DNA from 4 places in the Sinobaca sp. H24 genome. Region 3 is predicted to be linked to each of the others. Evidence: riboswitches for the same ligand, from Rfam matches in the RefSeq annotation. Region 3 holds a riboswitch; each other region holds the start of a gene.
What was found. Region 3 has a riboswitch for thiamine pyrophosphate ahead of thiD (bifunctional hydroxymethylpyrimidine kinase/phosphomethylpyrimidine kinase). Riboswitches for the same ligand answer to the same signal wherever they lie in the genome.
Positions count from the first base shown of each region.

Region 1: it holds a riboswitch for thiamine pyrophosphate, as region 3 does, so the genes downstream of both, MMY81_RS27710 (ABC transporter ATP-binding protein) here and thiD (bifunctional hydroxymethylpyrimidine kinase/phosphomethylpyrimidine kinase) in region 3, are expected to answer to the same signal.
Region 2: it holds a riboswitch for thiamine pyrophosphate, as region 3 does, so the genes downstream of both, tenA (thiaminase II) here and thiD (bifunctional hydroxymethylpyrimidine kinase/phosphomethylpyrimidine kinase) in region 3, are expected to answer to the same signal.
Region 4: it holds a riboswitch for thiamine pyrophosphate, as region 3 does, so the genes downstream of both, MMY81_RS25065 (thiamine phosphate synthase) here and thiD (bifunctional hydroxymethylpyrimidine kinase/phosphomethylpyrimidine kinase) in region 3, are expected to answer to the same signal.

Region 1 covers NZ_JALBWT010000037.1:24,835-32,445, forward strand. Annotated here, with positions in the region: gene MMY81_RS27695 (hypothetical protein) at 1-248, shown strand, start outside; gene MMY81_RS27700 (ABC transporter substrate-binding protein) at 304-1,317, opposite strand; gene MMY81_RS27705 (ABC transporter permease) at 1,317-2,081, opposite strand; gene MMY81_RS27710 (ABC transporter ATP-binding protein) at 2,078-2,857, opposite strand; TPP riboswitch at 2,988-3,090, opposite strand; gene MMY81_RS27715 (DUF1516 family protein) at 3,209-3,598, shown strand; gene MMY81_RS27720 (potassium channel family protein) at 3,631-4,296, shown strand; gene MMY81_RS27725 (Gfo/Idh/MocA family protein) at 4,616-5,686, opposite strand; gene MMY81_RS27730 (ThuA domain-containing protein) at 5,713-6,447, opposite strand; gene MMY81_RS27735 (sugar ABC transporter permease) at 6,489-7,331, opposite strand; gene MMY81_RS27740 (sugar ABC transporter permease) at 7,332-7,611, opposite strand, start outside.
Region 2 covers NZ_JALBWT010000006.1:164,915-172,525, reverse strand. Annotated here, with positions in the region: gene MMY81_RS10940 (SH3 domain-containing protein) at 1-245, opposite strand, end outside; gene MMY81_RS10935 (FAD-dependent oxidoreductase) at 567-935, shown strand; gene MMY81_RS10930 (FAD-dependent monooxygenase) at 892-2,100, shown strand; gene MMY81_RS10925 (hypothetical protein) at 2,146-2,358, shown strand; gene MMY81_RS10920 (IDEAL domain-containing protein) at 2,402-2,788, opposite strand; gene MMY81_RS10915 (RrF2 family transcriptional regulator) at 2,905-3,318, opposite strand; TPP riboswitch at 3,477-3,579, shown strand; gene tenA (thiaminase II) at 3,710-4,408, shown strand; gene MMY81_RS10905 (ECF transporter S component) at 4,405-5,001, shown strand; gene MMY81_RS10900 (ABC transporter ATP-binding protein) at 4,998-6,662, shown strand; gene MMY81_RS10895 (energy-coupling factor transporter transmembrane component T family protein) at 6,655-7,410, shown strand.
Region 3 covers NZ_JALBWT010000001.1:112,091-119,701, reverse strand. Annotated here, with positions in the region: gene MMY81_RS00685 (efflux RND transporter permease subunit) at 1-2,605, shown strand, start outside; TPP riboswitch at 2,644-2,743, shown strand; gene thiD (bifunctional hydroxymethylpyrimidine kinase/phosphomethylpyrimidine kinase) at 2,858-3,655, shown strand; gene thiM (hydroxyethylthiazole kinase) at 3,678-4,514, shown strand; gene thiE (thiamine phosphate synthase) at 4,507-5,142, shown strand; gene cobA (uroporphyrinogen-III C-methyltransferase) at 5,305-6,441, shown strand; partial or broken gene nirB (nitrite reductase large subunit NirB) at 6,471-7,611, shown strand, end outside.
Region 4 covers NZ_JALBWT010000029.1:36,217-43,827, forward strand. Annotated here, with positions in the region: gene MMY81_RS25050 (AEC family transporter) at 38-937, shown strand; gene MMY81_RS25055 (FixH family protein) at 1,009-1,407, shown strand; gene MMY81_RS25060 (tautomerase family protein) at 1,465-1,677, opposite strand; TPP riboswitch at 1,811-1,918, shown strand; gene MMY81_RS25065 (thiamine phosphate synthase) at 1,971-2,576, shown strand; gene thiO (glycine oxidase ThiO) at 2,577-3,719, shown strand; gene thiS (sulfur carrier protein ThiS) at 3,703-3,906, shown strand; gene MMY81_RS25080 (thiazole synthase) at 3,910-4,677, shown strand; gene MMY81_RS25085 (ThiF family adenylyltransferase) at 4,674-5,690, shown strand; gene MMY81_RS25090 (YflT domain-containing protein) at 5,750-6,094, shown strand; gene MMY81_RS25095 (NAD-dependent epimerase/dehydratase family protein) at 6,417-7,565, shown strand; gene MMY81_RS25100 (glycosyltransferase family 4 protein) at 7,587-7,611, shown strand, end outside.

The DNA.
Region 1 (7,611 bases), on a different contig from region 3:
TGCTTGATGAAGACGGTAACCACCTTGATGAAGCGGTCTCTATGGAAGAAAAGCGAGGCGGATCTTCAACAGGCGAAGAAGTATTAAAGCCAGGCCAAAAAACCATGAACTCCACTTATTATAAAGTAGAACTTCCCGATAATGCTGATTCGATTCAGCTTGTCTATAATGGTTCCGTGAAGGATCAGCATGGTATCGACCAGGTAGAGGAAACGATAAATGTAAACCTGGACTACTTGATTATGTAGAATAGATGATAAACCAAAAACGGCTTCGTGCTCATAGAGAGCACAAAGCCGTTTTTTATTCTGACATATTTACAAATATATCATCAACGTTAGGCGTCTCGGAAATGTACTCCATTTCTTCGAGCCAGCTGATCGTTTCCTCCCAGGATTCCCGATCCTGGCTGCCAAAGGCTTCGTCTTCTGTTTCCATTTTATCCATCAATATATTCAGGCTTTCTTCTTCTACTTCCCGTTCCAGCGGAAAATTTTCCTGATCCTCATTCTCAAATAAAATGTCCAGGCTTTCTTCCGGATGATCTTTCATGTATGTGTAGCCTTTTTCTGCCGCCGTCCAGAAGGCATTAATTTTCTCTTCTTCCACTGCCAGCGTCTCTTCATTTGTGACGAGAACAAGCTCGTAAAACGGAGGAACGCCGTAATCGACCGGATTAAAATATTCTACAGACGTACCGGCATGTTCCAGCACAGGTACTTCATGATTAATGTATGCCCCGCTTACCGCATCGGCCCGGTCACTTACGAGAGAAGACTGCAGCTCAAAGCCGATGTCTACCAGATCTACTTCTTCGAATTGGCCGCCGTCGTCCTCCACCATCGTTTCTACAATCGGCTCATTAACCGGAATACCCGGATATCCGACGGTCCGGCCTTCTAAATCTCTCGGCCGTTCTATGTCAGAGTCCGCTTTGTACACAATGTGGTTAAGAGGAGACCGTACAATGGCCGCAACGCTTACTACAGGAATACCTTCAGTACGCGCCGTAATGACGTCCGGCTGATAGCTGATACCAAGATCCACTTCCCCTGCAGCGGCCAGATTCAAAGGATCCGTCGGATTCGTTGGAAACATAATATTCACGTCGAGCCCCTCTTCCTCGAAGTATCCTTTTTCCTGGGCCGTGTACAAATAGCTGTGCACCGCGTTGGGGTACCAGTCCAGCATAATATCAACTTCCTGCAGCTCTTCGTTTTCTGCCTGCTGTTCGCTTTCGCTTCCACATCCCGCCAGTACTGCAGCCCCTGCAGCAAACAGTACGGCCTGCCTGATCCATTTATTCCGCTTATTCATTATCTATTTCCTCCTTTTTTTGTAGTTGCATATTCTACTGCTTTTACTGCCAAAAAAAGACCAATGCCTACGAGCGACAACAGAACAATCGGTGCAAATACGCCGGCTGCGTCCATCTGCGTCATCATCCTGCGGCTGAAATATCCGAGTCCCGCATCTGCTCCCAGCCATTCTCCAATAGCCGCACCTATGACACTCAGCGTAACTGCAACTTTTAATCCAGAGTAGAAAGAAGGAAGGGCCATCGGTACCTGAACTTTTCTGAAAATCTGCCAGCTTCCGGCGCCCATCGTCCGAAGCAGATCCTGCATATCCCTGCTTGCTGTCCGAAGACCGTCAAACGCCCCGACTGTGATTGGGAAAAAAGTAATCAGCACCGTAACAGCGACTTTGCTCCACATGGAATAGCCAAACCACAAAACAAAGATCGGAGCAAGTGCAATAATCGGTATGGTCTGCGACGTGATAAGTAAAGGAAACACACTCTTTTCCACCACCCGGCTCCGGCTCATCAGCACCGCAATGCCAACTCCGCAAACAATTGAGATGCCAAGTCCGGTTCCTATAACGAGAAGTGTGGCCGGCAGGTGTACAAGAAATAATATATCAGCGAGCTCCACCAGCCGTTGCAGCACCGCAGACGGTGCCGGCAGTATATAAGGCGTGTCATACCAGCGGGCTCCTGCTTCCCAGATAATAAAAAAAACAGACGCAAGCAGAGCCGCTCCGATGTAAGAAACGCCTGTCCCTTTCCAGCCATTCATCGCAGCCTCTCCTCCCTGCGCATTCTTTCAATCAGCTCCCGCTTCAGCTTTAAGAGCTCCGGGTGATCCCGTGCCCCCTCGTCTCTCGGCCTTGGAAGCGGGACAGTAATTTCCGTGAGGGGACCCTTTATCGGCGGTTCGGTAAATAATAAAATACGATCGGATAGAAATAACGCTTCTTCGATGTCATGGGTAATAAAAATAAGCGTCTGCCTTGAAGCCTGCCACTTCTCAAGCAGCCACTCCTGCATCATAAAACGGGTTATGGAATCAAGCGCACTGAATGGTTCATCCAGCATGAGGATGTCGTTTCCTCCTACTACGGCACGAAGAAAAGACACGCGCTGCTTCATTCCACCGGACAGTTCATGTGGATACTTATGTTCGAGACCCCCGAGGCCGAATGCTTCTAAATGAGCGGATACCCGTTTTCCTGCCTCTTTTTTGGAAAGACCGTTTATTTCCAGAGGAAGCATGCCATTCTCCAAAATGGTGCGCCAGGGCAGCAGCATATCCTGCTGCGGCATGTAGCCTACCCTGCCAAGCCTTATGCCGGAATCTGATCCGTGCAGATGCACAGACCCATTGACTGGATTGCTTAACCCTGCGGCAAGCCGGAAGAACGTTGACTTTCCTGAGCCGCTCGGTCCAAGCAGGCTGACAAATTCTCCTTTCTCCACTACAGCCTGCACCTGCTCGAAGATCGGTGCATCGGTATCAGCATAGGCATAGGTCACATCCCGAAATTCCAGTGCCGGTTTCTGCTTTTTATTCATTTCCGCCCCCTTTTTTACATGTGCCTTGCTTTCCCGGAACTTGTATCTGCACACAAAAAAGCCGCTCCAGTAGAGGAGCGGCGGAAAAATCGTTCTATCATTAAAAACAGCACGAGAGGCTGCTTTTTCAGGTGAACATTCCGCACTTTCCTCCGCTGGTGTTATCCAGATCAGGTTCCAGGGTTAGGATGAATATCATCCCTCTCAGCTTTGCAGCACCCCTAGTGCTTGTTATATGATTTGTCTTTGCCTCTTAAAGATAGCACATATTCGAAATGGTTCATACCGGAAGTTTTATTCCAGAAAAATCTCTGCTCCTGTAACACGTACACGCATGATATGATTAAGAAAATGTCTACATTAGGAGAGTCTATTATCGCTGATACCATACTCACTATACATCTTGCTGCTGTAGCAGTAGTTATTCTGCTCGCAGGTGCTGTTTATATATTTCACAAGACCAATATGAATCGGACCGCTGTTCTTCTTCACTACCTGCTTCGATTCTTCTATCTGCCGCTGCTGTTAACCGGCGGGCTTGTTCTCGGTCTTCGTCCCGTTTATTTAGGCGGCCTGTTTAAACTGGCCTGCGGCTTAATAAGCATCGGATTAATTGAAGTTTACTTTGTTCACTTATTCAAGAACACCGGCCACCCTCTCTTCGTCCGTTTTGTGATAGGATTTGTTATATTTACTATTATTTTAGGATTGCTGCTCCCTCAGGGCATTTATTTACTATAAGACGAATTTGACACATAAAGGAGCGTTTTCCCATGGCAAAAAACAAAAAACAATTTGCTGTTATAGGCCTAGGCCGATTTGGAGGGAGTATCTGTCGGGAACTTTATCATTTAGGCTATGAAGTTCTTGCGATTGATCAGGATGAAGAAAAAGTGGACGAATACGTCACGTATGCTACGCAGACAGCCTGCATCGACTCTACGGATGAAAAAGCATTAAAGTCCCTGGGTCTTGGCAACTTTGACCATGTGGTTGTCGCTATCGGTGACCATATTCAGGCAAGTGTGCTTACGACACTTGTATTAAAAGATATGAACGTACCGATTGTCTGGGCCAAAGCCCAGAATAAATACCATCAGAAGGTGCTAGATAAGATCGGCGCTGACCGGGTAGTACACCCGGAATTTGATATGGGAATCCGTGTTGCCCACAACATGACTTCGGAAAAAGTTATTGATTTCATCGACTTGAGCAATGATTACACAATTGTCGAAGTGTATGCTACAAAAAAACTACACCGTAAAACCTTGATTGATTCAAATGTCCGGGCCACGTATGGCGTGACGATTCTTGCGATTAAACGAAATGAAGACGTTAATGTATCTCCCCGCCCTAATGATCAAATTGAGCAGGGAGACATGCTGATTGTTTTAGGTCACAAAGATGAGATCCGCCGCTTTGAGAACGAAGGCCTTTAGATTTAAAAGATTTCCGTTTTTAATGAAGCGGGGTCTCCCAAAAGGTACCCCTGACCAGCAAAATGCTGCCAGCCAAACCAGGCGCACGCTTTCGGCAGGCCATGCCTCAGCTAAAGAGAAAACCTTTCTTTATCTTCAGCGATGGCTGGTCTGCCTGAGTCGGCACCTGGTTATTTTTATGATTTTTCATAAGAGTCAGCTTAAAAAAATAAATAGCTCAACGATGCAAAAAGAACCTCACATCCTTGTAAAGTGGATGCGAGGTTCTTCATTTATTTCCTCATAGCATGATAAAAATATTTTTTGGGACAGTCTCTTTTTAATAAGATTCTTCAAAAGTGGTTGGATTTTCTTCGAATCGAACGCTTTTGCCTGTTTCGCTGCTCTCATAGAGCGCCTCAACGATTTTTGTCACTTTCATCGCCTGCTCCGGCTTCACAATAAGCTCTGCTTCACCTGTGCAGGAATCCACAAAATTATTTGCCTGATAGTACGGCTCTATATTATCGATTTTATTAATTTGAGCCGTGCTGTTTAACAGGGTGCCATATTTAGATTGATACAGTTCAAACGGAAAGAGCTGTAAACCGCCTTCTACTCCGGAAATGCTCAGCTGTTCCGTATCTTCTTTTATATTAGCTGCCCAGGAGCATTCCAGCTGCATCGTAATATCGTTTTCAAATGTGATATATCCGGTTACATGGTCTTCCACGTTAAATGTGTTCTGGTCAAACTGACCCCACTCGTTCGTGAGATTCGGCGCTTTGCTCAACCGATCGTACGTTTTTGCCATTACTTCCAGCGGCTTCGGATTTCCAAGCAGCCATAAAGACAGATCAAGCAGGTGACAGCCGTAATCAATCAGGCTTCCTCCGCCCTGGAGTTCTTTATTTGTAAAGACGCCCCAGCCCGGAACTTTCCGACGGCGCAGCGCCTGGAAACGACAGACGAGCGGGTCACCGATTTCATGGTTCTCCATCATCTGCTTGGCAATTTGGGCTTCCGGCCCAAAGCGGTAGTGAAAGGCAATAGCAAGAACCGAGTCTGTTTTTTCAGCGGCTTCTATCATGCGTTCGCATTCTTCTGTTGTGATAGCCATCGGCTTTTCGCAAAGAACGTGAATGCCGCGGTCCAGAGCCTGTACTGCTATATCTGCATGAAACTTGTTCGGCGTGCAGATCACAACGGCATCTACTTCTTCAAGCATTCTTTCAATGTTGTGATATACCCGGGCAATAGAAAAAGCAGCTGCTACTTCCTGAGCCCGGTCCTGATTAATATCATATACGCCTTCAATGGAAACTTTATCTTCCAGCTGCTGAAAAGTGGGAATGTGCCTGGACTGCGCGATTCCACCTGATCCAATGATGCCAATTTTTAGCTTATCCATTAGAATATACCCCTCTAGTGTCGCCATCAGCGTTTAACAGCGGTTGTGCCGGCAATAGGTTCAAGCGGCTGAGCGTTTCCGTAAACCGGCTTTGGTGTGGCCAGTCCAGCTGCCCAGTGCACGCCGTTACGTATCACACGCTGAATGTCTGCATGGTAGTACGTCGGATACGTTTCATGTCCAGGGCGGAAATAAAAGATTTTTCCACGCCCGCGCTGAAAAGTGGCACCACTTCTGAATACTTCTCCACCCTCGAACCAGCTGACAAATAACAATTCCTCCGGTACAGGGATGTCAAAATGCTCCCCGTACATTTCTTCTTTTTCCAGCTCAATGAATTCTCCTATGCCTTCTGTAATAGGATGCGTCGGATTGACGACCCAAAGGCGTTCCTTTTCATCCGCTTCCCTCCACTTCAAATCACAGGAAGTACCCATCAATTTTTTAAATATTTTCGAGAAATGGGCAGAATGCAGTACCACCAGTCCCATTCCTTCCAATACGCGTTCTTTCACACGCTCTGCGACTTCTTCGGTCACTTCGTCATGAGCCTGATGACCCCACCAGATAAGAACGTCTGTATTGTCGAGAACCTCTTTTGTTAATCCGTGCTCCGGTTCGTCCAATGTAGCCGTGCTTACATCAAGTCCCTCTTCTCTCAGGAAGCCTTGAATCGCTCCGTGAATTCCTTCCGGATAAATGGAAGAAACCACTTCGTTTTCTTTCTCGTGCCTGTTTTCGTTCCATACAACTATTTTCATAAAAGCCTCCTGTATTCATTATAATATATTTTCGTAATAAATTAACCTTTTGTTGCTCCAGCGGTCAGCCCGGAAATGAGCCATTTCTGCAAAAATAGATAAATGGTGGCAATCGGAAGCGCGATCAATACGGATCCCGCAGCAAATCGGGTGAAATTATTAGAAAACTGATCATTTACAAAATTAAATAATCCCAGTGCCAGCGTATAATTTTCTTCACTTCTTAAAATAATGCTGGGCAGAAGAAAATCCATAAAGGGCATCATAAAGTTAAACAAGGCAACGATTGCCAAAATCGGCTTTGCCAGGGGAAGAAGAATCGTAAAGAAAATTCGGAAATGACCAGCTCCATCCATCCTCGCTGATTCATCAAGTTCTTTTGGAATCGTATCAAAATATCCCTTCACAAGAAAGGCGTTCATCGGAATGGCTCCGCCAATATAAATCAGCATAAGACCGGCCAGCGAATCAAGCAGACCGATAATATTTAATAGAATATAAAGAGCTACCATTCCCATTAATACCGGAAACATCTGCAGAATTAAGAAAGCATAAATGCCGTACTTTCTGCCTTTGAAACGGTATCTGGAAAAAGAATAGGCCGTTAAGGCGACGATAAATGTAGCGACGACAGAAACGGTAACGGCAACAATTAATGTATTTTTATACCAGGTTAAATACATGCTGTCAGGATCGGTGAACAGCCAGATGTAGTGTTCCAGGGAAAAATTCTCAGGAATAATGCTGGAGGAATATAGACTCGTGCCTTCGTTAAAGGAGAGACCGAGTGTCCAGAGCAGTGGATAGGAGATGACAGCAAACATAAAAGCAATCACCAGATAAATACCCGCTACCTCAAGCCTTGATTTTAGTTTAGATGACATTTATATTTCCCCCTCTTCTTTAAATGACCTGGTTCTTCTAAACTGCAGAATAGCAAATACTGCAATCATCAGCCCCATAATCAAGGAAATAACTGCCGCCATATTGAACATGTTGTTCTGGAAGGTTAAATCGTAGACCCAGGAAATGAGGATATCCGTTCCCCCGGCATTCTGACCCCGCACGGCAGGTCCGCCTTCATTAAACAAATAAATAATATTAAAGTTGTTCAAGTTCTGCGCATATTGCATGATAAGAAGCGGTGCGGTGGCAAACAAAACG
Region 2 (7,611 bases), on a different contig from region 3:
GCCCAGTCTCCTACAATGTCTTCAATTTCAATGGTAGAACCGTTAGGCAGCCATCCTCTAACTTCTGAGGAGGCATTTGCACCGGAGCGGACATTCAAACTGCTTTCTACTCCGCTGATAATTCCTGTCTGGCTTATTTCGTTTGCGCTCGCTTCTCTTTGTTCCTGAAAAGGAGAAAAGAAAAGCAGCAGACTTGTAACAGCCAAAGCAAAAACCATAAAAGCGGCTGTCTGTTTTTTGTTCATACATCGCTCCTTTTTTTATGGCAGTTTCTTTGATTTCCCTGCTGCAGGATAATATCCTCAGTAGAACAGCTTATGTATTCAGGAAAAAAAAGACCATGTATGAAATACTACCTGTAGGACCGAAATTTGAAAAGTCCCATTCTTCAATTAGTTCTTACCTATTACTGGAAAAAGAAGTGCTTTTTCAGGGATAGAACAATGTTTTAAAACGAAGGGAAGAATCTTTTTAAAATGAATGCAGGATTATAGGCAGTGAAGGGTATAGTCGTAAAAAGGGCTGTATAAACCACAGCAGGAAGTATGGAAAGGAAGGACAGACCTATGGATAAACAGGAAGTAATAATAATCGGGGCAGGGCCTACCGGTCTTACGCTGGCGCTTGAGCTTTCCCGTTATCATATTCCAATTCGCATCATCGCTAAAGACAGCGGTCCCGGCCAGGCATCAAGAGCAATGGCCGTTGTGCCGAGAACGCTGGAGTTTTACCGGCAGTTTGGCATTGACCAGGAAGTAATAAACAATGGCATCAAGCTGGATAACATTCTGGTACGGGTGGAAGGAGAAGAAAAAGCGGCAGTTAATTTTCAGCTGCTCGGCGGTGATTTGAGTCCCTATCCATTTGTGCTGACTTATCCTCAGGATGACCATGAAGCATTTCTCATTAGCAAAACTAAAAGCGCAGGGGATTGAAATAGATTGGGGAACGGAGCTTGTATCCTTTACTCATAATGACACAGGGACGACGGCTGTAGTCAAAAAAGACGGTCGCACGGAAGAAATTCAAAGCTCTTATCTTGTAGGCTGCGACGGAGCTTCAAGCATCGTGCGGACAGAACTTGATATTGATTTTACAGGCGGTACCTACCCACAGATATTTTGTGTGATTGATATTGAAGGAGAAGGAGAAGCTATTAGTTCGAAAAGTATGAACATGTGTTTCAGCGGAGATGAATTTGCGATCTTTATGCCGGTACGAAGCAGTAAAACGACCAGGCTGATTAGTATTATACCGAGAGAGCTGCAAAAGCAGGGAAAGACTTCGTTTGAAGATATAAAACCATTTCTGGAATCTGCATTTAAAGTGCGGATTGATAAAGTAAACTGGTATTCGACGTACAGCGTTCATCATCGTGTGGCTGAACACTTTCAACAGGGTCGTGTGTTTTTAGCCGGGGATGCCGCGCACATACACAGTCCTGCCGGCGGACAAGGAATGAATACGGGAATCGGTGATGCGGTGAACCTGGGCTGGAAGCTTGCATCCGTCATTCAACAACGGGCACATCCATCTATATTGGAAACATACAGCCCGGAGCGACGTACCTTTGCTAAGGTCCTTGTGGCAAGCACCGACCGTGCGTTTACAAGAATCGTTGCAAAAGATAAACCGAGCAAGCTGCTTCGTAAAAATATTATTCCGGCCGGGATCCCTCTGTTAAATTATTCCAGATTTATCCGGCGGATTGTATTTAATATTCTTTCCCAGATTCGTGTAAATTATAAAAAAAGCGATCTGAGCTATGGACACAAAAACAGGCTGCACGCCGGCCAGCGCCTCCCGTATACGGGCTATAACTATGATGCGCTGAATGAAATGGACTGGCAGATTCATATATATGGTCAGGCAAGTGACTCTATGAAAGAATTTGCGTCACGGCACCATATTTCTTTATTTAAATGGCCGTGGGATAAGCGAGCTTCCAAGGCGGGACTCGTCGAAGATGCTCTCTGCTTTATCCGTCCCGATGGACATATCGGATTTTTAAGCGAATATCAGGATACCTATGAGCTGAATGCCTACATGAGAGAGCACGGAATCGTTACAGAAGCGGCCAAAAGCCATGCAGCAAATTAGTGAAAACGTGATATAGTATTAGAAGCTCGGGATAAGGGAGGGCTTATGGAAATATCCAAAGCACGTTTTGCTGCTTTATGTATCTGTCATAGCATTTTGTTTCTTTTTTCCATTCTGCTGCTTGGCCTTCTGCTGAGCGGTATCCTTACAACAGAGAGAAATGGTCTCTACCTTGTATTGGGATCTATTATTCTTTTTTCCAGCATCATTGGCATAGATAATATACTGAAAATGCTGGAAGAAAGAAAAATAGCATAAAAAAGCTCCGCTTCTTTATACGAGAAGCGGAGCTTTTATGCGTCTATGGGTTATTGCTCTGTGTATTGTTGTTTGGGTTGGATTCAAGCAGCAGCAAGCCGGAAGAAGAAGGATCCCGCTGCTGGAGCTCGTAGAGAGAAGCGGTCAGCTCCATAAACCACGGTTTGTCATTGGATTCGAGTGCCAGATCTATCATATTGAGCAGACCGGCTTCATAATCGAGGCCTGCATTTTCGAGTTTCGTTACTTTCTGCTGAATAAGCGCTATCTTACGGCCGATAGATGCTTTGTTATCGGAAGATACGACAACCAGTGTTACCGTTTCGTTTAAGGAATTAACGTGATCGACATACCCAAAAATCAGCTCATCATTGTTTGTTACAGCTTTTACCCAATCACCATATTGAAGCGTATTTTTATTTGTGAGCATTCTGTAAACCTCCTCAAAGGATATCTAAAAATAGAGAGTGCCTTGTCTTCGGGTCCATAGCAGGAATGCGGTTAATTAATTCTTATTGTACCTTACTGGGGTAAGGCACCGTCAACTTATCTGCTTTTATCGAGCAGATCGGATAAATCAGCGATCGTATAATTTTTTAAAAAGTCTCCTAAATGCTCTTCAGCATCAATCAGAATGATCGAAAGAAGCGTATTTGTGGACGAATAAAGCGAATACGATACACTCTCTTCTGTTTTCTTAAATTGCAGTGTGCCTTCAGCAGTTATTTGGTAGATATCCCATAAATTGATCCGGCACGGGTCTCCTATTAGAGAAAAACCGCCGCCGATGCCTTCTTTAGATTCCACGTATCCGCAGTCTCTAAGAACGCTCAGAACTCTTCTTACCTGGACCGGATGAGCCTGGGCACTGGAAGCTATTTCAGTGCTTCTTGCATAGCGTTCCGGCTTTGTATCGAGAAATAACAAACTATGCACAGCGAGTGAAAACTCTCTATTCACAGGCATCACCCTTTCCCGGGGAAGCGATCCTTCTATATACTGTAAGTATAATTGTTACAGAAAATTCTGTCAATTAAAAAGAAGTGCTAATGGTATTTTTTTCAAAAAAGAAGGTTGAATATTTTATCTATTGTGCTATAGTAGTGGCAAGTTCATAAGTAATCCGCTAGGGGTGCCGTAAATGGCTGAGACAAGATGTATCTTGGTCCCTTTGAACCTGATCTGGTTAATACCAGCGTAGGAAAGTGGAGACGGCATCCTGCAGTATGGTTATTTTTTAGACTATATATGTTCAGGGCCACTCCACAACGGGGTGGCCCTTTTTTGTGCCTCCGGTTGTTCTGTCGGTATCACCTGCGGATGCTTATGGCATCAAAGGAGGTCTTTTGACATGAAATTTTCTGAACAGCTTTGGAAGGACACAGAACACTTATTTGAAGCAAGCTATAACAACCCGTTTATCCGGGGTATTGCTGAAGGGGAGCTGCCAGCTGCTTCTCTTACACACTATGTGAAACAGGATTATGAATACCTGAATGCCATGATCAAAGCAAAAGCATATGGCATAACTAAATGTAATTCAAGAGAAGATATGGCCATGTTTAACGATACGATTGAATTTGTATTAAACAGTGAAACACATCCACACCATAATTTGTGTGAGCAGGCAGGAGTATCCTATGAATCGCTGCAGGGATATGACCTGGCGCCGGCAGCCCAGCATTATACCCTGCAGATGCTGCATTATTCCTCGACAGGCACCCTTGGAGATGTGATAGCTGTTACACTTGCATGCCCATGGGTGTACTTGTATGTAGGAGAGAAGCTCATGGAAGAGGTCAGCCCGGGACCGGAGCATCCATTTAACGACTGGATCCGTTTTTACGGAGACAGGGAGGAGCGGGAAATGTATAAATACATTGATCGGCTTGATGAACTGGCAGAGACGGCAGGGGAAGAAGAAAAAAATAGATGGCGCCGGTTATTTATGGAAGGCTGCCAGCTGGAGTATATGTTTTTTGACATGGCTTTTCATGCGGCGGACTGGCCGTTTGAGCGCACGCTGGAAGAAACAGGACGTAAGGGATGAAAGCTGAGAAACTAAATCTCCGGGACATTGTAGTCATTGCATTTATTTCAGCCGTGTTTGGCGTACTTTATTTGCTTTGGGTTCTGCTTGGTCAGGTAGTGAGTGGTGTGATAGGGCCGGTAGGCGGCGGTTTGATGGCCGGCTTCTGGATACTGGCTCCAATTGTGTGTATGTATATTATCCAGAAACCGGGAACCGCTCTTCTTGCTGAAATGATTGCAGCCGGAACGGAAATTATGGTTGGCTCGGTAAATGCCGGTGCCGTATTAATTCTTGGTTTTACTCAGGGACTTGGGGCTGAGCTTATTTTCGCCTTGTTCTTCTACCGTTATTTCTCGCTGCCGGTCTTAATGCTGGCGGGTATGGGAGGCACCTTTGCGGCTTTTTGGACGCAGTACTTCTTATATGGAATCAACCAGTATTCCTTTATTGTTGCTGCAGCGATGATGGGGACGATGCTGATCAGCGGAGCACTTTTAGCCGGATGGGCGGGAAAAAGCTTTAGTGATGCGCTGGTGAAAACAGGGGTGCTCGATCGATTTGCATTAGGAAAGCAGTACCGCAGCCGAACGATGGAAAAGGATATCTCATGATAACAGCCGATCAGCTTACAGTGACTTATCCATTTACGAAGGAACCAGCGATGGCCGGCTTCACATCAAGAATTAGGAGTGGAGAAAATGTGCTGGTAATTGGTCCAAGCGGATCGGGTAAAAGCACGCTCACTCTGGCTGTGCAGGGCATTCTCCCGAGATCGGTAGAAGCAGACGTGGCAGGAGAGCTTCAGGTGGACGGAGAAATACCATCACATCGAAGCATAATGGAAGCAGCCGCTAAAACAGGCGTATTGTTTCAGGATCCGGATACTCAGTTCTGCATGGCAGTCATTCGTGATGAATTAGCATTTACAATGGAAAACAGAGCCATTGCTCAAGAAAAGATGGACAGCCGAATGCAAAGCGCGTTAAAAGCGGTGGGAATGCAAGCGCATATTGATACAGCGATACATGCTTTATCCGGCGGGATGAAGCAAAAAGCGGCGATGGCATCTCTCTGGTGCCAGGACCCCGATATATGGATTATTGATGAACCAATGTCCCAGCTTGATCCTGCCGCCCGCCGCAGTCTGGCTGAATGCCTGCAGGTAATTAAACAGGACGCAGAAAAGACGCTGATCATGATTGAACATCAGCTCGATGAGGTTGTCGAGCTGGCAGACCGGCTGATTGTTATGGACGATAGAGGGTCCGTATTTGCAGATGGTGCCCCGCGGGACGTGTTGACTGAACATACAGAGGCTATGGTAAGCATGGGTATTCGGCTGCCGTCTGTTACAAAAACAGCCTATGCCCTGCTGAATAAGCACCCGGAACTGTTCAGGAGGATGCCTGTAACTATAAAGCAGTGGCAGGAGGGAACAAGGCATCTCCCTGCAGAAATAATCAACCGCGTGCTTCCTGTCCCAGCTGGAAGCGGGAGGATTGATGATAAAAATATAGTGCTGGAGGGAGAAAAGCTCAGTTTCCGCTATAAAGGCACCAAAGTAATAGATGAGCTGAGCTGCCGGTTTTATAAGGGAGAGTTCCACGCGATAGTCGGCCGCAACGGATCAGGGAAAAGCACGCTGTTTCAACTGCTTACAGGCTGGCTGAAACAGGAGCAGGGGGATGTGTCTTTGTTCGGGGAAAAGCTCACCCGAAAATCGATGAAAAGAATCGCATCTGCGATTGGTATTGTGTTTCAGCAGCCGGAACATCAGTTTATTCATGTAACGGTGGAAAAAGAGCTGAGACACAGCATGGAAATCGAAGGATGGAAAGAAGAAGCTATAAAAGAACGTGTGGAGGAATTACTCGATCTGTTTGCCCTGCAGCACAAAAAAATGAGCCATCCTTTTCAGCTGAGTCAGGGACAGAAACGACGACTTTCGACAGCTGTCATGCTTACAAGCAGTCAGTCGATTCTTTTGCTTGATGAACCGATGTTTGGCCTGGACCAGAGAAACACCGATGCCCTTTTAATGATACTTCGAAAGCTGCAGGAAGAAGGCAAGACGATTGTCATGATTACACATGATTTGAATGTTGTTTATTCCTATGCCAGTCGTGTGATTGCGATAGATGAAGGGGTTGTTTATTATGAAGGAGACACAGCCTCTTTTTTCCATCATCCAGATCAGATTCATCGTGCCGGCGGGGTAATACCAGCCTGCATGGAGATGCGACAAGAAAAGGAACGATTGATCTATGTTTGAAGCGTATCAGCACCAGAACGCATTTTTGCAGCGTGTACATCCCACCGTGAAGCTGTTGAGTCTTCTAATAATAATGCTTTGCATGATTCCTATATACGACGTATGGCGGCCATTGTTACTTCTAACAGCTACAGTGACTGCTATTGCGGTATTAGGACGTGTTCCTATTCAGCGTCTGCTTCTTATTCTGCTGCCATTCCTGTTCTTTGGGTTTAGTTTTGTTTGGCTGCAGGCCGTGTTTCCGGAGGAGCGGGGGGAGACAGTGTTATTTCAAATCGGCAGCCTTCCCATTGCTGCTGAAAATATCGAAATTGGTCTTTCGCTCGGACTGCGTGCGCTCGTTTTCGCTTCCTGGTCGTTATTGTTTGTGTTAACGACGAGTCCAACTGCTTTAGTGCTGAGCCTGATGGAAAAATGGAAACTTACGCCCGGCATAGGATACGGGCTGATGGCTGCGTATCGATTCCTGCCTCAGCTGCATGAAGAGTTCAGGCAGATAAAAAGGGCTCATCACATGCGCAGTATGGGAAACAAGCAAAGTGTATGGAAGTGGAAACAGTACGCTATACCATTAATGGCCGGAGCCATCCGTAAAGCGGAAAGAACGGCAGCTGCTATGGAAGTGAAAGGATTTGACGGGGCCGGAAACCGCACCCGCTATCAGGCCATGCCTTACCATAAAGAAGATATAGTTTTTATGGGCGGCGTTCTTTTAACAGCAGTAAGCTTAGTGTGGTTCCCTATATAAATAAACATATGTAATGAGCACTCTCTGTGATGTTATTCGCAGAGAGTGCTTTTTTATTTCTTCATAAAAACCCTTGTGAGATTATCTGCTTGGAAAATTTAAAATTATTAGAATCTTCTATTGGAATTGATAGATGTGTATGCTACTTTTATTTAAAGAACAATTAAAGACAATTTCTTAAAAGGAGTGTATAATGTGAAT
Region 3 (7,611 bases):
AGTGACCGAGCGTTATGAGATTAACCTGAATCAAGAACAGCTTGAGCAATATCAGGTTACCCAGGAAGATGTTGTTAACGTCATTCAGTCGAACAATGTATCTCTTCCCGGCGGCACGGTAGAATCAGGAGAAAGAACCCTTACGACAAGAGTACTAAAAGAAATAGAAGTTCAGGAAGATTTAGAAGATCTGTTTGTGACGATTGATCCAGAAACGGGAGACGAGTTATTTTTATCGGATGTAGCAGACATAAGTCTCTCCCCTGAAGAGCAGAACGCTATTACACGAACAAATCAGCAGCCGGCTATGCAGCTCAATCTAATGAAGGAGACGGATGCTAACGCTGCTACCGTTTCGTCGTCCTTTAATAGTGAGCTCGATACGCTGCTTGAGGAAGATCAATACAGCAGCCTGGAATTTACAACTTTCTATGACGAAGGAGATTATATCCAGCAGTCCATCAATAGTGTGACGACCGCCCTTATCACCGGCGGGGTGTTTGCGATGCTCGTACTGTTTTTCTTCCTTCGCAACTTAAAGACCCCACTTATTATTGGGGTGGCGATACCATTTTCCGTAATCGTTACATTTGGTTTTTTATATTTTACGGATGTCGGACTCAATTTAATGACTCTTGGAGGATTGGCGCTTGGTATTGGAATGCTCGTCGATAATGCGATTGTGGTTATTGAGAATATTTACCGGCATTTGTCGATGGGCAAAACTCCTAAAAAAGCAGCGTCGGAAGGAACAAAAGAAGTGGGTGGGGCCATTACGGCATCGACCTTGACGACTGTTTCCGTCTTCCTGCCGATAATCTTTGTGTCTGGTATTGTTGGGAATATTTTTACTGAATTTGCACTTGCTGTATCCTTTAGTTTAATCGCTTCTTTGTTTGTGGCTGTTACCGTCGTACCTATGATGGCAAGCCGCATCCTGAAAGCACCTAAAGAAAACATTGAAGAAAAAAGACAGAATTCCCGCTACATGAAACGTTTGGAAAAGGCGAGTAAATGGTCGTTGAAACACCGGTTTCTCACACTGTTTATTACGCTTTTATTCCTTATTGCCGGTGGTGCGGGTCTTGCCACAACAGGTGTTAACTTTCTGCCGGCAAGCGACCAGGGCTTTTTCTCCATTGATGTAGAAACAGATTATGGCACCAATTTGGAAACTACGACAGCTGTTACAGAAGATATAGAAGCTATTTTGGATGAGGAGGGAGCAGTCGACAGCTACTTAACAATGATCGGCTCCTCCGGTGACGGCGGCTCTGCAACAGGAGGGCCTTCGGGTTCAAATGAAGCCCAGGTTATGGTCACGATGGAACCGATGGAAGACCGGGAAGAAAGCACGATCGATTTTATCGAACAAATAGAAGATGACGTAATCAACGTAGATTCCGATGCTGATATTTCCCTTTCCAGCCAGACAGCTATAGGCGGAGGAGAGGCGAATACCGTCGTCTTTACGATCAGTGATCAGAACGTAGATACGTTAAACGAGTCCACACAGTATATGGTTTCTGAGCTTAGAGACGCCGAAGGTATAAGGGAAGTAACTACATCAGATGAAGATGTCGCCCCGGAAATACAAATTGCTGTGAATGAAGAGAATGCCAGGGACAACGGCCTGGCCGCTGTTCAGATTGCTGAAAGCGTAGATAACGCAACACGCGGGCAGACCGCTACTACTGTACAAACCGCAGATAATACGACCTATGATGTAATTGTGCAGTATGAAACCGGAGAAGTGGAAACAGCGGAGGATTTAGAAACGCTGTTGATTGCCAATCAGGAAGGCGAGTATATTGAACTCGGAGAAGTAGCCGATATTGAAGAAGGCAGCGGGCCGGCCGTTATTAATCGTGATGACCAGCAGCGCAGCGTGGAAATCACGGCTGCCTACAGCTCAGATACTACATTAAATCAGGCCTCTAACACAGTAACGGAAATATATGAAAGCAGCAATGTGGCAGACAGCACTTCTCTTTCTTATTCGGGAGAACAGGAGCTGCTCGACGATGCGCTAGACAGTATGATATTTGCCTTTATTCTTGGCCTGCTGTTTATTTATCTTGTAATGGCAGGACAATTTGAGTCCTTTAAATATCCATTTATTGTTATGTTCAGCGTGCCGCTTGTGGTTATCGGAGTAAGTATAGCCCTCGCTGTCACGCAGACACCGCTCAGTGTGACGGTCTTTATCGGCCTCATTGTCCTTGCCGGCATTGTCGTAAACAATGCGATTGTGCTGGTGGATTATATCAATCAGCAGAAAGAAAAGGGAATGGCTTCCAAAGAAGCTATTGTAGAATCTGTTAAACAGAGAACCCGTCCAATCCTGATGACCGCAGTAACAACGATTCTTGGAGTGGTTCCTTTATCCCTTGGGATTGGGGAAGGTGCGGAAATTCAGCAGCCGATGGGTATTGCCGTCATCGGCGGACTAGTCAGCAGTACTTTCTTGACGCTGTTTGTTATACCGGTGCTGTACAGCTTTTTAGATAAGAATTTCCGAAAGATGAGAAAAGAAGAAAAGAAAGCAAAAAAGGAACGAAAGCGCGAAAAAAAGGGTCAGAAACAGGAAAGAACAAATGAATAATTGACAATAAAGCTTCTTCTCCCGTAACATGAAATAAAGACAACCACTAGGGGCGCATATGCTGAGATAAGGAAATTCCTTTGTCCCTCTGAACCTGATCTGGGTAAAGCCAGCGTAGGAAAGTGGAGCGTGCGTTTTTATTTGGCTTGTATAGTCAGAAAAAGCCGCTCCTTTCAAGGGGCGGCTTTTTTGTATGGACACAAACAAGCCGTCCGGATGTGGTGAGTACACATAAAAACGGAGGAACCAATAATGGGAGAAATACCAAAAGTACTATCCATAGCAGGAACAGATCCTACCGGAGGAGCAGGCATCCATGCCGATTTAAAAACATTCCAGGAGGTAGGCGCCTACGGAATGGCTGTTATAACAAGCGTCGTTGCTCAAAATACAATGGGGGTAAAGGACGTTTGGCATATGGAAGATGAAACGATTTTGAAACAGCTGGAAGCCGTGTTTGAAGATATCAGACCGCAGGCAGTGAAAACGGGTATGATCGCTCTGCCGTCCATGATTGAGAGTGTTACAGCCCGGCTGGAGCGTGAAAAACTGCCGATTATTGTAGACCCGGTAATGGTCGCGACGAGCGGCGACTCGTTAATGGATAAAGAAACGACGGAACTAATGATCAACCGGCTGCTTCCCATTACGGAAATTGTTACACCAAATATGGAAGAAGCCGAAAAGCTTACCGGAGTGAATGTCTCTACAATAGAAGAGGCGGAAAAAGCAGCCCGTGTGCTGGTCGATGATATGGGGGCAGAAGCGGCGGTTGTTAAAGGCGGCCACGCTAAAGACACGGCGGTTGATGTGTTATATTATAAGAAAGAATTTGTGCACCTGAAGGCGGAACGGTTCGATACAAAGCATACGCATGGCACAGGATGCACGTTCTCTGCGGCAATTGCTGCAAATCGGGCAAAGGGTATTCCTGTGATCAAATCTTGTGAGCTGGCTAAAGAATTTATCACAAAAGCGATCAGCCATCCGCTGAATATAGGGCGCGGAAACGGGCCTGTCAATCACTGGGGCCGTTCCTTAGAGAAATGAATAACCCTGGAGGGAAAAAGATATGATGCATTCAGAAGGAAAAAAAGTTTACAAATTGCTGCATGAAATGCGGACAACAAAGCCTTTGGTTCACAATATTACAAATGTAGTAGTAGCGAACTTCACGGCAAATGGCCTTTTATCTGCAGGAGCTTCTCCTGTAATGGCTAACGCGAAAGAAGAAGCGGCTGACATGGCGTCTGCTGCTGATGCGCTGGTACTTAATATCGGAACGCTTAACCCGATGCAGGTGGAATCAATGCTGCTTGCCGGAGCGGCGGCGAATAAAAAGGGAATTCCCGTTGTACTGGATCCAGTCGGGGCCGGTGCTACCGCCTATCGAACCGATACAGCCCGGCAGCTGCTTAAAGAAATAGATATTTCACTCATTCGCGGCAACGCAGGGGAAATTTCTGCCGTTGCAGGTCTTGAAAGCAATACCCGGGGCGTGGATTCAGGCTCTTCGCAGGTAACGACAGCTGAAACGGCAGAACGCGCTTATCAGGTACTCAAGCTTCCCGTTGTGGTAACTGGTGCGGTGGATGCAGTGACGGATGGGAATGATATGTATCGTGTTCACAATGGTCATTCGATGATGACAAGAGTGACCGGATCCGGCTGCCTGCTCAGTTCGCTGATTGGTTCTTTCCTGGCTATTACAGATGACACGGCATACGGTGCGGCAGCGGCACTCGGCTATTATGGGATAGCAGCGGAAAAAGCCGGCGGATTTGCTTCTATGAGAGGTCCCGGCACCTTTCAGGCAGAATTGTTAAACGCATTGTATCATGTGGGAGATATGGATATCCGTCAGCAGCTGACGCTGAAAAAAGAAGCACTGAAAGGCACCTATGAATAAAGAGTTACTGCTGCTTTATTTTATTATGGGGAGTCAGGACACAGAACAAAACCCGGCTGAGGTTCTCAAACAGGCGATTGCAGGCGGAATTACCTGCTTTCAGTTCCGTGAAAAAGGACCGGCTGCCACACAGGCGCTGCAAATGGAAGAGCTCGCGCGCGAGCTGCTTTCTATATGCCGGACCCACAGCATTCCGTTTATAGTAAATGACGACGTAGAGCTCGCCGTAAAGATAGGGGCGGACGGCATTCATATCGGCCAGGGAGATGAGCCGGCCTCCGAAGTGAAAAAGAAAATTCCACCGCATATGGTTGTTGGGGTTTCTGCAAAGACGCTGGCAGAGGCGGAGCGGGCTGTTCAGGATAAAGCTGATTATATCGGTACAGGTCCGATGTACGCCACTACATCTAAGGAAGACGCAGATGACCCGATCGGCCCGGAAGGTATTCAGGATTTACGCAAATTCGGGATTACTATTCCGATTGTAGGAATTGGAGGCATTACGGAAGCCAATGCAGCGCGCGTGCTGAAAGCCGGAGCAGACGGCGTATCACTAATCTCTGCTATCAGCCGGGCACCCGAACCGGAAAAAGCTGCACGAAGTCTCCGGCAGTTGATCCATAAATAAGATAGATTCGACCCGCTTCTTTCAGGAGCGGGTTTTTTAATGATTTTAATATGTATTTCATATACATAATAAAATGTGTCAGATTATCTTTCGTCATTGCAGAAATCCCCAGCCTCTTTCTATAGAATACATAATTATAAAGAAAAGCAGGAGTGAAAATAAATGAAAAAAGGCATGGTTTACTTTGTAGGAGCCGGCCCGGGTGATCCGGAGCTTTTAACGATAAAAGGGCTGAAAGCTCTTCAGCAGGCGGACGTTGTTGTATTTGACAGGCTGGTGCATCCAGCACTGCTTTTAGAAGCCGGTTCAGAAACAAAGTTTATATACTGTGGAAAAAAACCATGTGAACATACACTGCGCCAGCAGGATATTCAAAAAGAACTGATGATACAGGCAAAGAAAGGAAAATCAGTTGTTCGTCTTAAAGGCGGCGATCCAGGCATTTTTGGAAGAGTAGGAGAAGAAGCGGAAATGCTGCGCCGTCATAAAGTAGCCTATGAAATGATCCCGGGGGTAACGGCTGCCAATGCGGCTGCGCTTTATGCAGGAGTCCCGCTCACGCACCGGGACCATTCCCGCTCCCTGGCCATCGTGACAGGACATAGTAAAGATAAATCAGGCAAGCCCGACGCAGACTGGGCAAGCCTCGCTGAAGGAATGGAAACGGTCGTTTTTTATATGGGGGTGAAAAACCTTCCGTTTATCACTGCAGAATTGACTAGTCACGGAAAGAGAGAAGCGACGCCGGTGCTTATTGTTGAATGGGGAACGTGCGGCAGACAGAGGGAAGTGATCGGGACCCTTGCAGATATAGAACAAAAAGCAGCAGAGGAGCATATAGAAAATCCGTCGATCATCATCGTTGGAGAGGTAGCTGCGCTGCATGATGACCTGCAGTGGCTGGAAAAAGGCCCTCTAACCGGGCAGGGCTGTATTATTCATCATGCGACACGGCTGACAGAACGGTTGAAGGACGAGTGGGAGAAGCTGGGGGCGGAAGTATATGTGGGAAGCAGCAGATGGGGAAACCGGGAACAAACGGCTTTCAGTCACTTGAGCATGGTTGGGCACGCTGCTCATATAGTAGTGCCGGATAAAGCATCGGCTGCTGAATGCCTGGAGTATCTTCCAGCAGACCTAATAAAAGATAAATTAACCTTTTACTGCTGTACAAACAGAGCTGCTGACCTGTTAAAACAGGGCGGAGCGGAAAAAGTAAACGGTCTTCCGGAATCCGGAAGCTTTGGAAAATGGCGTCTCTTGACTATGGATAAACCTGAACTGGCCGAAATCGTCTAAGTATTATCAATTAAAGGAGTGTCTACAGCATGCGTAAAGAGAATATTGTACTAATAGGAAATGGAATGGCTGGTATTCGAACGATTGAAGAAATTTTAAAAAAAGAACCCGACCGTTTTGACATTACTATCTTCGGTAAAGAGCCTTATCCCAACTATAATCGTATTCTGCTTTCTAAAGTGCTGCAGGGCGACAGCGATATCAGCGAAATTATTTTAAATGACTATGACTGGTATGAAGAAAAAAATATTACGCTTTACTCGGGAGACGAAGCGGAGGAAATTGATAAAAAGAAAAAAATAGTACGCAGCAGGCAGGGACGCGAGTGCCCGTATGATCATCTGATTATTGCAACGGGCTCCAATGCATTTATGCTGCCTCTTCCTGGAGCGGATAAAGAAGGCGTTATCGCATTCCGCGACATAAAAGATACCGAAGAAATGATCAGCGCTTCGAAGAAATATAAGAAAGCAGTCGTCATTGGAGGCGGCCTGCTCGGCCTGGAAGCTGCGCGCGGTCTGCTGAATTTGAATATGGAAACTGAAGTTGTACATAACAGCAGCTACTTGATGGAACGCCAGCTGGATGAGACGGCGTCACGAATGCTGAAAAGTGATTTGGAAGCGCAGGGCATGCGGTTTCATATGGCAAAAGACACAGAAAAGGTGCTCGGTAAAAAACGGGTGGAAGGTCTTAAATTTAAGGATGGTTCCACGCTTGAAGCCGACCTGGTTGTCATGGCAGTCGGCATCCGTCCTAACGCGGTATTAGCCGGCGCTTCCGGGATCGACACGAACCGTGCTATTCTCGTTAACGACCATATGGAAACGAGTGTGAAAGACATCTATGCTGTAGGTGAGTGCGCCGAACATAATGGTATCGCCTACGGTCTGGTAGCTCCTCTTTACGAACAGGGAAAGGTGCTCGCAGAGCGAATCTGCGCCAAAGCACGCACAGGCGCAGGCTATCGGGATCTCTTACTTATACACAACTGAAAGTATCAGGTGTTGACGTGTTTTCCGCCGGAACCTTCCAGGATGAAGAAGATACAAAAGCGATCCGGGTTCATGACGAATTCGAAGGCATCTATAAAAAAGTAGTTGTCCGCGATAATCGGGTAGTAGGAGCGGTGCTTTACGGAGAAACAGCAGATTCTCCAAGGCTGCTTGA
Region 4 (7,611 bases), on a different contig from region 3:
GTCCCGCTTTACTTGTTATTTTAGAAAGGATGAGTATATGGGCGTTTTAATCAGTACGCTTATTCCTATAGGATTAATTTTTCTTTCAGGATTTCTGCTGCAGAAAAAACAGCTGCTCGATGTCCGTTCTGTATCAGGTGTGGCTTTATACATATTGACGCCTGCTCTGGTATTCCGGACATTTTATACGACAGAGCCTGACTATGATGTATTTCTGATTGTGTTGTTTGCTGTGATTTTTTTAATTGTAATGCTTTTATTAAATAAGCTGCTGACCTGGGTATTGCGCTGGGATGCTCCCACAGAAAGCGGAATGACCCTGTCCACCTCGTTTATGAATGCCGGAAACTATGGAGCGCCGCTTATATTGTTTGCTTTTGGAGAGCAGGCATTTGCCTACGCTGTTATCTTTATGGTGATTCAGTCCTTTTTTATGAGCACGATAGGAGTGTATATTGCAAACCGGAGCAATATGACAGGAGCGGACGCTCTTCGCGTCGTATTAAAAATGCCTGCTTTTTTTGCCCTGCTTTTAGGTATTTTGTTTCAATGGCTTCAGGTAACGATCCCTCCGACTTATTTTGACAGCATCAGCATGCTTGGAGAAGCCTCGATTCCCGTTGTTATGGTGGTACTTGGGATGCAACTGGCTAAAATTTCACTGGCTTCGCTCGAATGGAAGCTTATCAGCATTGGCACCGCCGTAAGGCTTGTAGTTTCACCGGTCATTGCCTGGGGACTAACCGAACTGCTGCAGACAAATGATCTTTTAAGTACCGTACTGATAGTGGCAGTGGCAATGCCGACCGCGGCCACAATTGCGATGATTTCGGTAGAGTTTCATTCGAGCCCCGATCTGGTTTCGAGTATTACGCTGCTCACTACGATTCTAAGCGTTCCTTCCCTCTGGATACTGTTATTAATAATTGGTACTTGAGGGGGTAACAAAGAAAGCGCACTCACGATATAATGAAAGATGCAGAGCGAAAAAGAGAAGGGAGCTTTTTTATGAAAAAATGGGCAGCAGGAAGCACAGCTTTTATGCTTCTTTTGTTAAGTGCATGCGGCGGTTCCGGGGAATCAGAAGCCGAAAGCGAACCTCCAAGCACCGAACCTATTGAAGTAGCCATACATACGGATGAAACAGTGGAGGCTGGAGAAACGGTTCAGGTTGAAGCTCAGGTAGAGCAGGAAGGAGAAGCGGTAGAGGATGCGAACGAGGTTTTATTTGAAATATGGAGAGAAGGGGAGCAGGAAACGGGAGAGCAGATAGAAGGAGAGCACAAAAGCAGCGGAGAATACACGCAGGAGTATACGTTCGAAGAAAGCGGCACTTATTTTATTACAGCACACGTGACAGCCCGTAATATGCACAGCATGCCGACAGAGGAACTCGAAGTAGAGTAAAGAAATGGGAGGGCAGCAGACGCCCTCCCTGTTTTTAAATTAGTTATGCTGTTTGAATTAGAGCGTGTCTTTCTTGCGGATTTCCGAAACGGATTTAGCTCCAATGCCCCAGTTATCGGTTTCCACTTCATCAATCACAACGACGGTCGTCTGCGGATTTTTTCCGAGAACATCCTGAAGCAGTTTTGTCGCGCCTTCAATAAGCTGCTGCTTTTGTTCCGGCGTAGCGGGCTTTTGTTCCTTCGTAATTTTAATATTTACAAATGGCATGATGTATCTCTCCTTTTAATTAACGTATGCATTTAGTATAAAGCTTTCTTCGAGTTTAAACAGTAGTTACTTTATGTTGATTGACAATTCAAACAATGATAGCTTACGATAAACACTAGAACCAATTTAATAGTGTTACCACTAGGGGTGCCTTTTAAAAGGGCTGAGATTGAAGTGATACTTCGGGACTCTTTGAACCTGATCTGGATATACCAGCGGAGGGAAGTGGCTTGTCCTGCTTCTCTCAGCAGAAACCAACAGCCGTCTTCCCTCAGGGGAAGGCGGCTTTTTTAATGAATATACAACGAAACGAACTGCATGCGGTGTCGACAGGCCGGCAGACATTGGAAGAGTGGATGCACATTTCTAAAAAAATCAAAAAATACACGGATTGTTTTCACGTTCGGGAGCCCCTCTGGTCTCTTGAAGAGTTACGAACCGCCATTGAATTTCTGCAGAAAGAAGGGGTGCCGCCGGAGCAGATCCGCTTGAATATACCCGAAGAAAAAAGAAGCTGTTTCAGCGGAACCGGTTTTCATTTGAAAGAAGCTGCTGCACAAAAGCCGGAACAAAGCCTCATGACCGGCTGGTCTGTTCACAGCATAGAAGCTGCCCGTGAAAAAGAAAAGGCCGGCGCGGACTATTTGTTTTTTGGGCATGTATTTTCAACAGGTAGTAAACAAGGCCTTCAACCGCGGGGGCTTCAGCAGCTTTCGATTATCGCCCGAGAGTCACAGCTGCCGGTAATAGCCATCGGCGGAATTACGCCTGAACAGGTGAAAGACTGCATTCGCTCCGGTGCTGCAGGGGTTGCAATGCTGTCGGGTCTTTATGAAGCAGCAGATCCGGAGCGGCAGGCCTGCGCCTATTTTACGAAACTCAACAAGGAGGGAAAATAAATGATTTCCTATCATACCGTAGTGATCGGCGGCGGTATTAATGGCTGTTCAACTGCCTTTCATCTCGCAGAAAAAGGAAAACGGGTGCTTCTTTTGGAACGAAACACGATCGGCAGCGAGGCCTCCAGCGCCGCTGCCGGTATGCTCGGTGCCCAGGTGGAGATTAATAGTAAAGGTGCTTTTTTTGATTTTGCAAGAGCGAGCCGTGCGATGTACGACGAGCTGGTACCTAAACTGGAATCCTATTCGAATGTACAGGTGGACTATATCAAAAACGGAATGCTTAAAACGGCTCATACGGATGAAGAAACAACCCACCTGCTTGAGGTGCTCTCGTTTCAGCAGAAAGCAGGCGAAAAAGTCAGCTGGCTGACCCGGGAGGACCTGCAGAAAAAAGAACCAGACCTTAAAGATGAGACCTTTCAAGGTGCTCTTTATATGCCGGAGGACGGCCAGGTGATGGCTCCATATCTAACGCACGCCTATGCCCAAAGTGCTGTTCATTTAGGTGCAGAAATAATGGAGCATACCTCCGTTTCTTCTATTAAGAAGAAATCAGGGGGATATAAAGTGACTTCAGAACAGATAACAGTTGAAGCGGAGCATGTAGTGATGGCAGGAGGAGCCTGGACAGACCTGCTGGAAGGTGATATTGCCGTCATGCCGGAAATGATTCCCGTTAAAGGAGATATTTTATCGATCCGCCCAAAAAAACAGCTCTTTACGTCAACGATCCACGCTCCAGACGTGTATCTTGTGCCGAAGAAAAACGGCACGGTTACTATCGGGGCAACCGAGCATCCGGGAAGTATGGAAAAGCAGGTATACGCCGGTTCCATTCATGACCTGTTGAAAAGCGCATTCGTGCTGGTACCGGGTCTTGCCGGGGCGGAATTCAATCAGGCATGGAGCGGTATCAGGCCGCAGTCTGCAGATGGACTACCTTATCTTGGTTCGATAGACAATCAAGGTCTCTGGATGGCAGCCGGGCATTACCGGAACGGTATCCTGCTTTCAGCGGGTACAGGAGTCTGGCTTGCCCGAACCATTTGTGGAGAGACAATAAATCAGGAATGGGAGAGGGCGTTTTCTCCCCATCGAAAACAAACAAAGGAAGGTGTTTCCAGTGAAGCTTATCATTAATGGAGAAGAACAGCAGATACCGGAGATGGTGGAATCTGTCGAGCAGCTGCTTGCTCATTTTAACGTTGGACACAAAAAATCTGTTGTAGAAAAAAACGGGGAAATTTTGACTAAACCTGAACAGAAAGAATCGCTGCTGAACGAAAACGACAGGTTGGAAATTGTTCATTTTGTAGGAGGAGGATGAGAGATGCTGAATATTGGAGGATTTTCTTTAGCATCACGATTATTTCTAGGCACGGGGAAATACAAAACAGCTGAGGTGCAGAAACAGGCGGTGGAAGCGTCAGAGACGGAAGTGCTGACATTTGCCGTCAGGCGGATGAATATCTTCGACAGCTCGCAGCCGGATCCTTTCGAAGATATGGACCTTAAAGGGTACAGGCTGCTTCCCAATACGGCCGGCGCAAAGACGGCTGAAGAAGCCGTGAGAATAGCAAGAATGGCAGATGCAGCCGGCATGTGCGATATGATTAAAGTGGAAGTGATCGGATGTGATAAAACCCTGCTGCCGGATCCTGTAGAAACGCTGAAGGCCTCCGAACAGCTTTTGAAGGAAGGCTTTACTGTACTCACATATACTTCAGATGACGTGGTACTCGCAAGAAAGCTTCAGGAGCTGGGCATTCACGCGATCATGCCGGGCGCATCGCCTATCGGTACCGGACTGGGGATCGTCAATCCTTACAATCTAGCCCATATTATAGAACAGGCGGTTGTCCCTGTTATCGTAGACGCGGGCATCGGCAGTCCTAAAGATGCGTCCTATGCAATGGAGCTCGGAGCAGACGGTGTGCTGTTGAATACAGCTGTGGCAGGAGCTGATCAGCCGGTGAAAATGGCAGAAGCGATGAAACTGGCCGTTCAGGCAGGAAAGCTTGGACATGAAGCCGGGCGTACAGAAAAGAAATTCTATGCACAGGCAAGCAGTCCCACGGAAGGAATGAGCCAGCTGTGAACGACGGTCGTTATTCCCGTCAGGAGCTGTTCGCGCCCATTGAAAAAAAGGGTCAGCAGTCCATTGAACAAAAACATGCCATTATTATCGGTGCGGGCGCTTTAGGAAGCAGTATGGCTGAAACGCTTGTCAGGGCAGGGATCGGAGCGGTTTCTATTGTAGACCGGGATTATGTGGAGCACAGCAATTTAAACCGTCAGCAGCTGTATACCGAATTGGATGCAGACAACTCTATCCCAAAAGCCGCTGCGGCAGAAGCACGACTCCGCGATATTAATCGGTATGCCGATATAAAAGCTGTTGTAGGCGAAGTGGATCCATCCCTTTTGGAATCCTTTCTGCCTGCAGATATTATTATTGATGCACTTGATAACTTTGAAACCCGTATGCTGGTAAACGATTTTGCCTGTCGTCATCAGATTCCTTTTATATATGGTGCCTGTGTAGGAAGCTATGGACTCACCTATACCATTCTTCCCGGGGACACCCCCTGCCTGCACTGTCTGGTGGAGGATATTCCAATGGACGGGGAGACGTGTGATACGGCCGGCATTATTGCGCCGGCTGTGCAGATGGTCAGTGCCCACCAGGCTGCAGAGGCTTTAAAATTATTAAGCGGAAACGAGAAAGATCTGCGGCGGACGCTGCTTTCTTTTGATGTCTGGAAAAATGAACACCGTACGATGAATCTGGACAAATTAAAAAAACAGGACTGTACTTCCTGCGGAACGAAAGCTGATTACCCTTATCTGCAGTGGGAATCCGGGTCTTCGCTGGAAACGCTGTGCGGTCGGGATGCCGTACAAATCCGGCCGGCAAAAACGGCAGAAGCCTCGTTGGGTCGTCTTAAAGAACAGCACGAACATTTAGTACGAAAATCCAATTCCCATCTGCTTGTACTGGAATGGGAAGAAAAAAGAATCGTTTTGTTTGCAGACGGCCGTGCCATTATTCACGGAGAAACGGATAAGGCGAATGCACGGAAAATTTATCATCAGATTGTGGGCGGATAAAAGAAAGTTTTAAATTTTTCGTTTCGGGGAACACTCATCTGAGAAGGGAGAGATAAACAATGGAACCATTTTATAAAGAATATTTAAACGACGATGAGGCTGTAACAGCTGTAGACAGATTAAAAACACAGGGCATCAGTGAGGATAACATTTTCGTCGTGACTCACGACAAAGAAAGAACAAATCGTGTAGCAGATGAAGCAGATGCCAACCCGGCAGGTGCCAAGGAGCAGGGAATCGGCGCGAGCATCAAAAACGTATTCCGCAAACAGGGAGACGAGCTTCGTGCAAAATTCCAGGAGCTTGGCTATACAGAAGCGAAAGCAGAAGAGCTGGAAGAAAAGCTCGACGACGGAAAAATTATTCTTGTCGTAAAAGATGCTCCAGCTGATTTAAGTCTATAATCAAAAAGAATGGGGTGCCTTCTTTGGAAGGCACCTCTTTTTTCTGTAAAATATAGAAAAGCATCAGTATGTAAAAGCATGGTATAACCCCGCAGAAAACTAAAAGTTACATAAATAATCAGCAAATAAAATAGCGGCTTTAAAACAAATGTTGTATAGTATACTATGGACAGGGTGTGTACCTTTTATACATATATTTTCGTATTATTACGTGTATAATTAGGTATGCTATGCGGTTTTTTTACAAGCAGCACTAATTTAAACAAAAAGAGACTATTCCAGCCGGATAGGATGGAATATATGACCTGGAGGTAGAAACACAATGAAAATCATTATTGCAGGCGGAGACGGATTCTGCGGCTGGCCGACAGCCCTTTATCTTTCCAAAAAAGGACATGACGTATCGATCGTAGATAATCTTATCAGAAGAAAATGGGACGAGGAACTTCATTCCAACTCTATTACCCCTCTTGCTACACTAGAAGAAAGAGTAGCGAAATGGAAAGAGCTCACTGGAAAAGAAATTCGTACATACGAAGGAGATTTAAATCATTATGATTTTCTTCGTGAGGTGTTAAAGCAGGAGCAGCCGGACGCATTTGTCCACTTTGCTGAACAGCGTTCCGCACCTTATTCCATGATTGACCGCGAGCATGCTGTTTTCACCCAGACAAACAACGTCGTAGGAACACTGAACGTACTATACGGCATTAAAGAAATTGTACCGGAGTGCCACTTAATTAAGCTTGGAACAATGGGAGAATACGGAACCCCTAACATCGAAATCGAAGAAGGCTATATCGAAATTGAGCATAAAGGCAGAAAAGATGTGCTTCCTTTTCCAAAGCAGCCAAACTCGTTTTACCATTTATCAAAAGTTCATGACAGCCACAATATTATGTTTGCCTGCAAGACGTGGGGTATTCGTGCCACCGATTTAAACCAGGGCATCGTATACGGCCTGGACACAGAAGAAACGGCTATGGATCCGGTTCTTGTAAACCGCCTCGATTATGACGGCGTGTTCGGAACGGCATTAAACCGCTTTATTATTCAGTCTGCTATCGGACATGACCTGACTGTTTACGGAAAAGGCCAGCAGATTAGAGGCTTCCTGAATATCCGCGACACCGTACGTTGTATTGAAATTGCTGCTGAAAATCCTGCAGACAATGGTGAGTTCCGCGTATTTAACCAGTTTACAGAAGAATTTTCTATTACGGACTTAGCGGAAATGGTGCAGCGTGTAGCAAAAGAAGAAGGCATTGAAGTGGAAGTCGGCAAGTATGACAATCCCCGCATCGAGGCAGAAGAGCATTTTTACCGTGCGGTAAATACAAATCTTCTAGACCTTGGACTTGAGCCGTTTATGCTGACAGATGATGTAATCAAAGAGATCCTTCACGCAGCACTGACTCATAAAGACCGCGTTGTAAAAGAAAATGTTCTTCCGAACGTAACCTGGAAATAATAAAAACGGAGTGTGTTCCTGTTGAAAATAGCCATAATAACTGAAA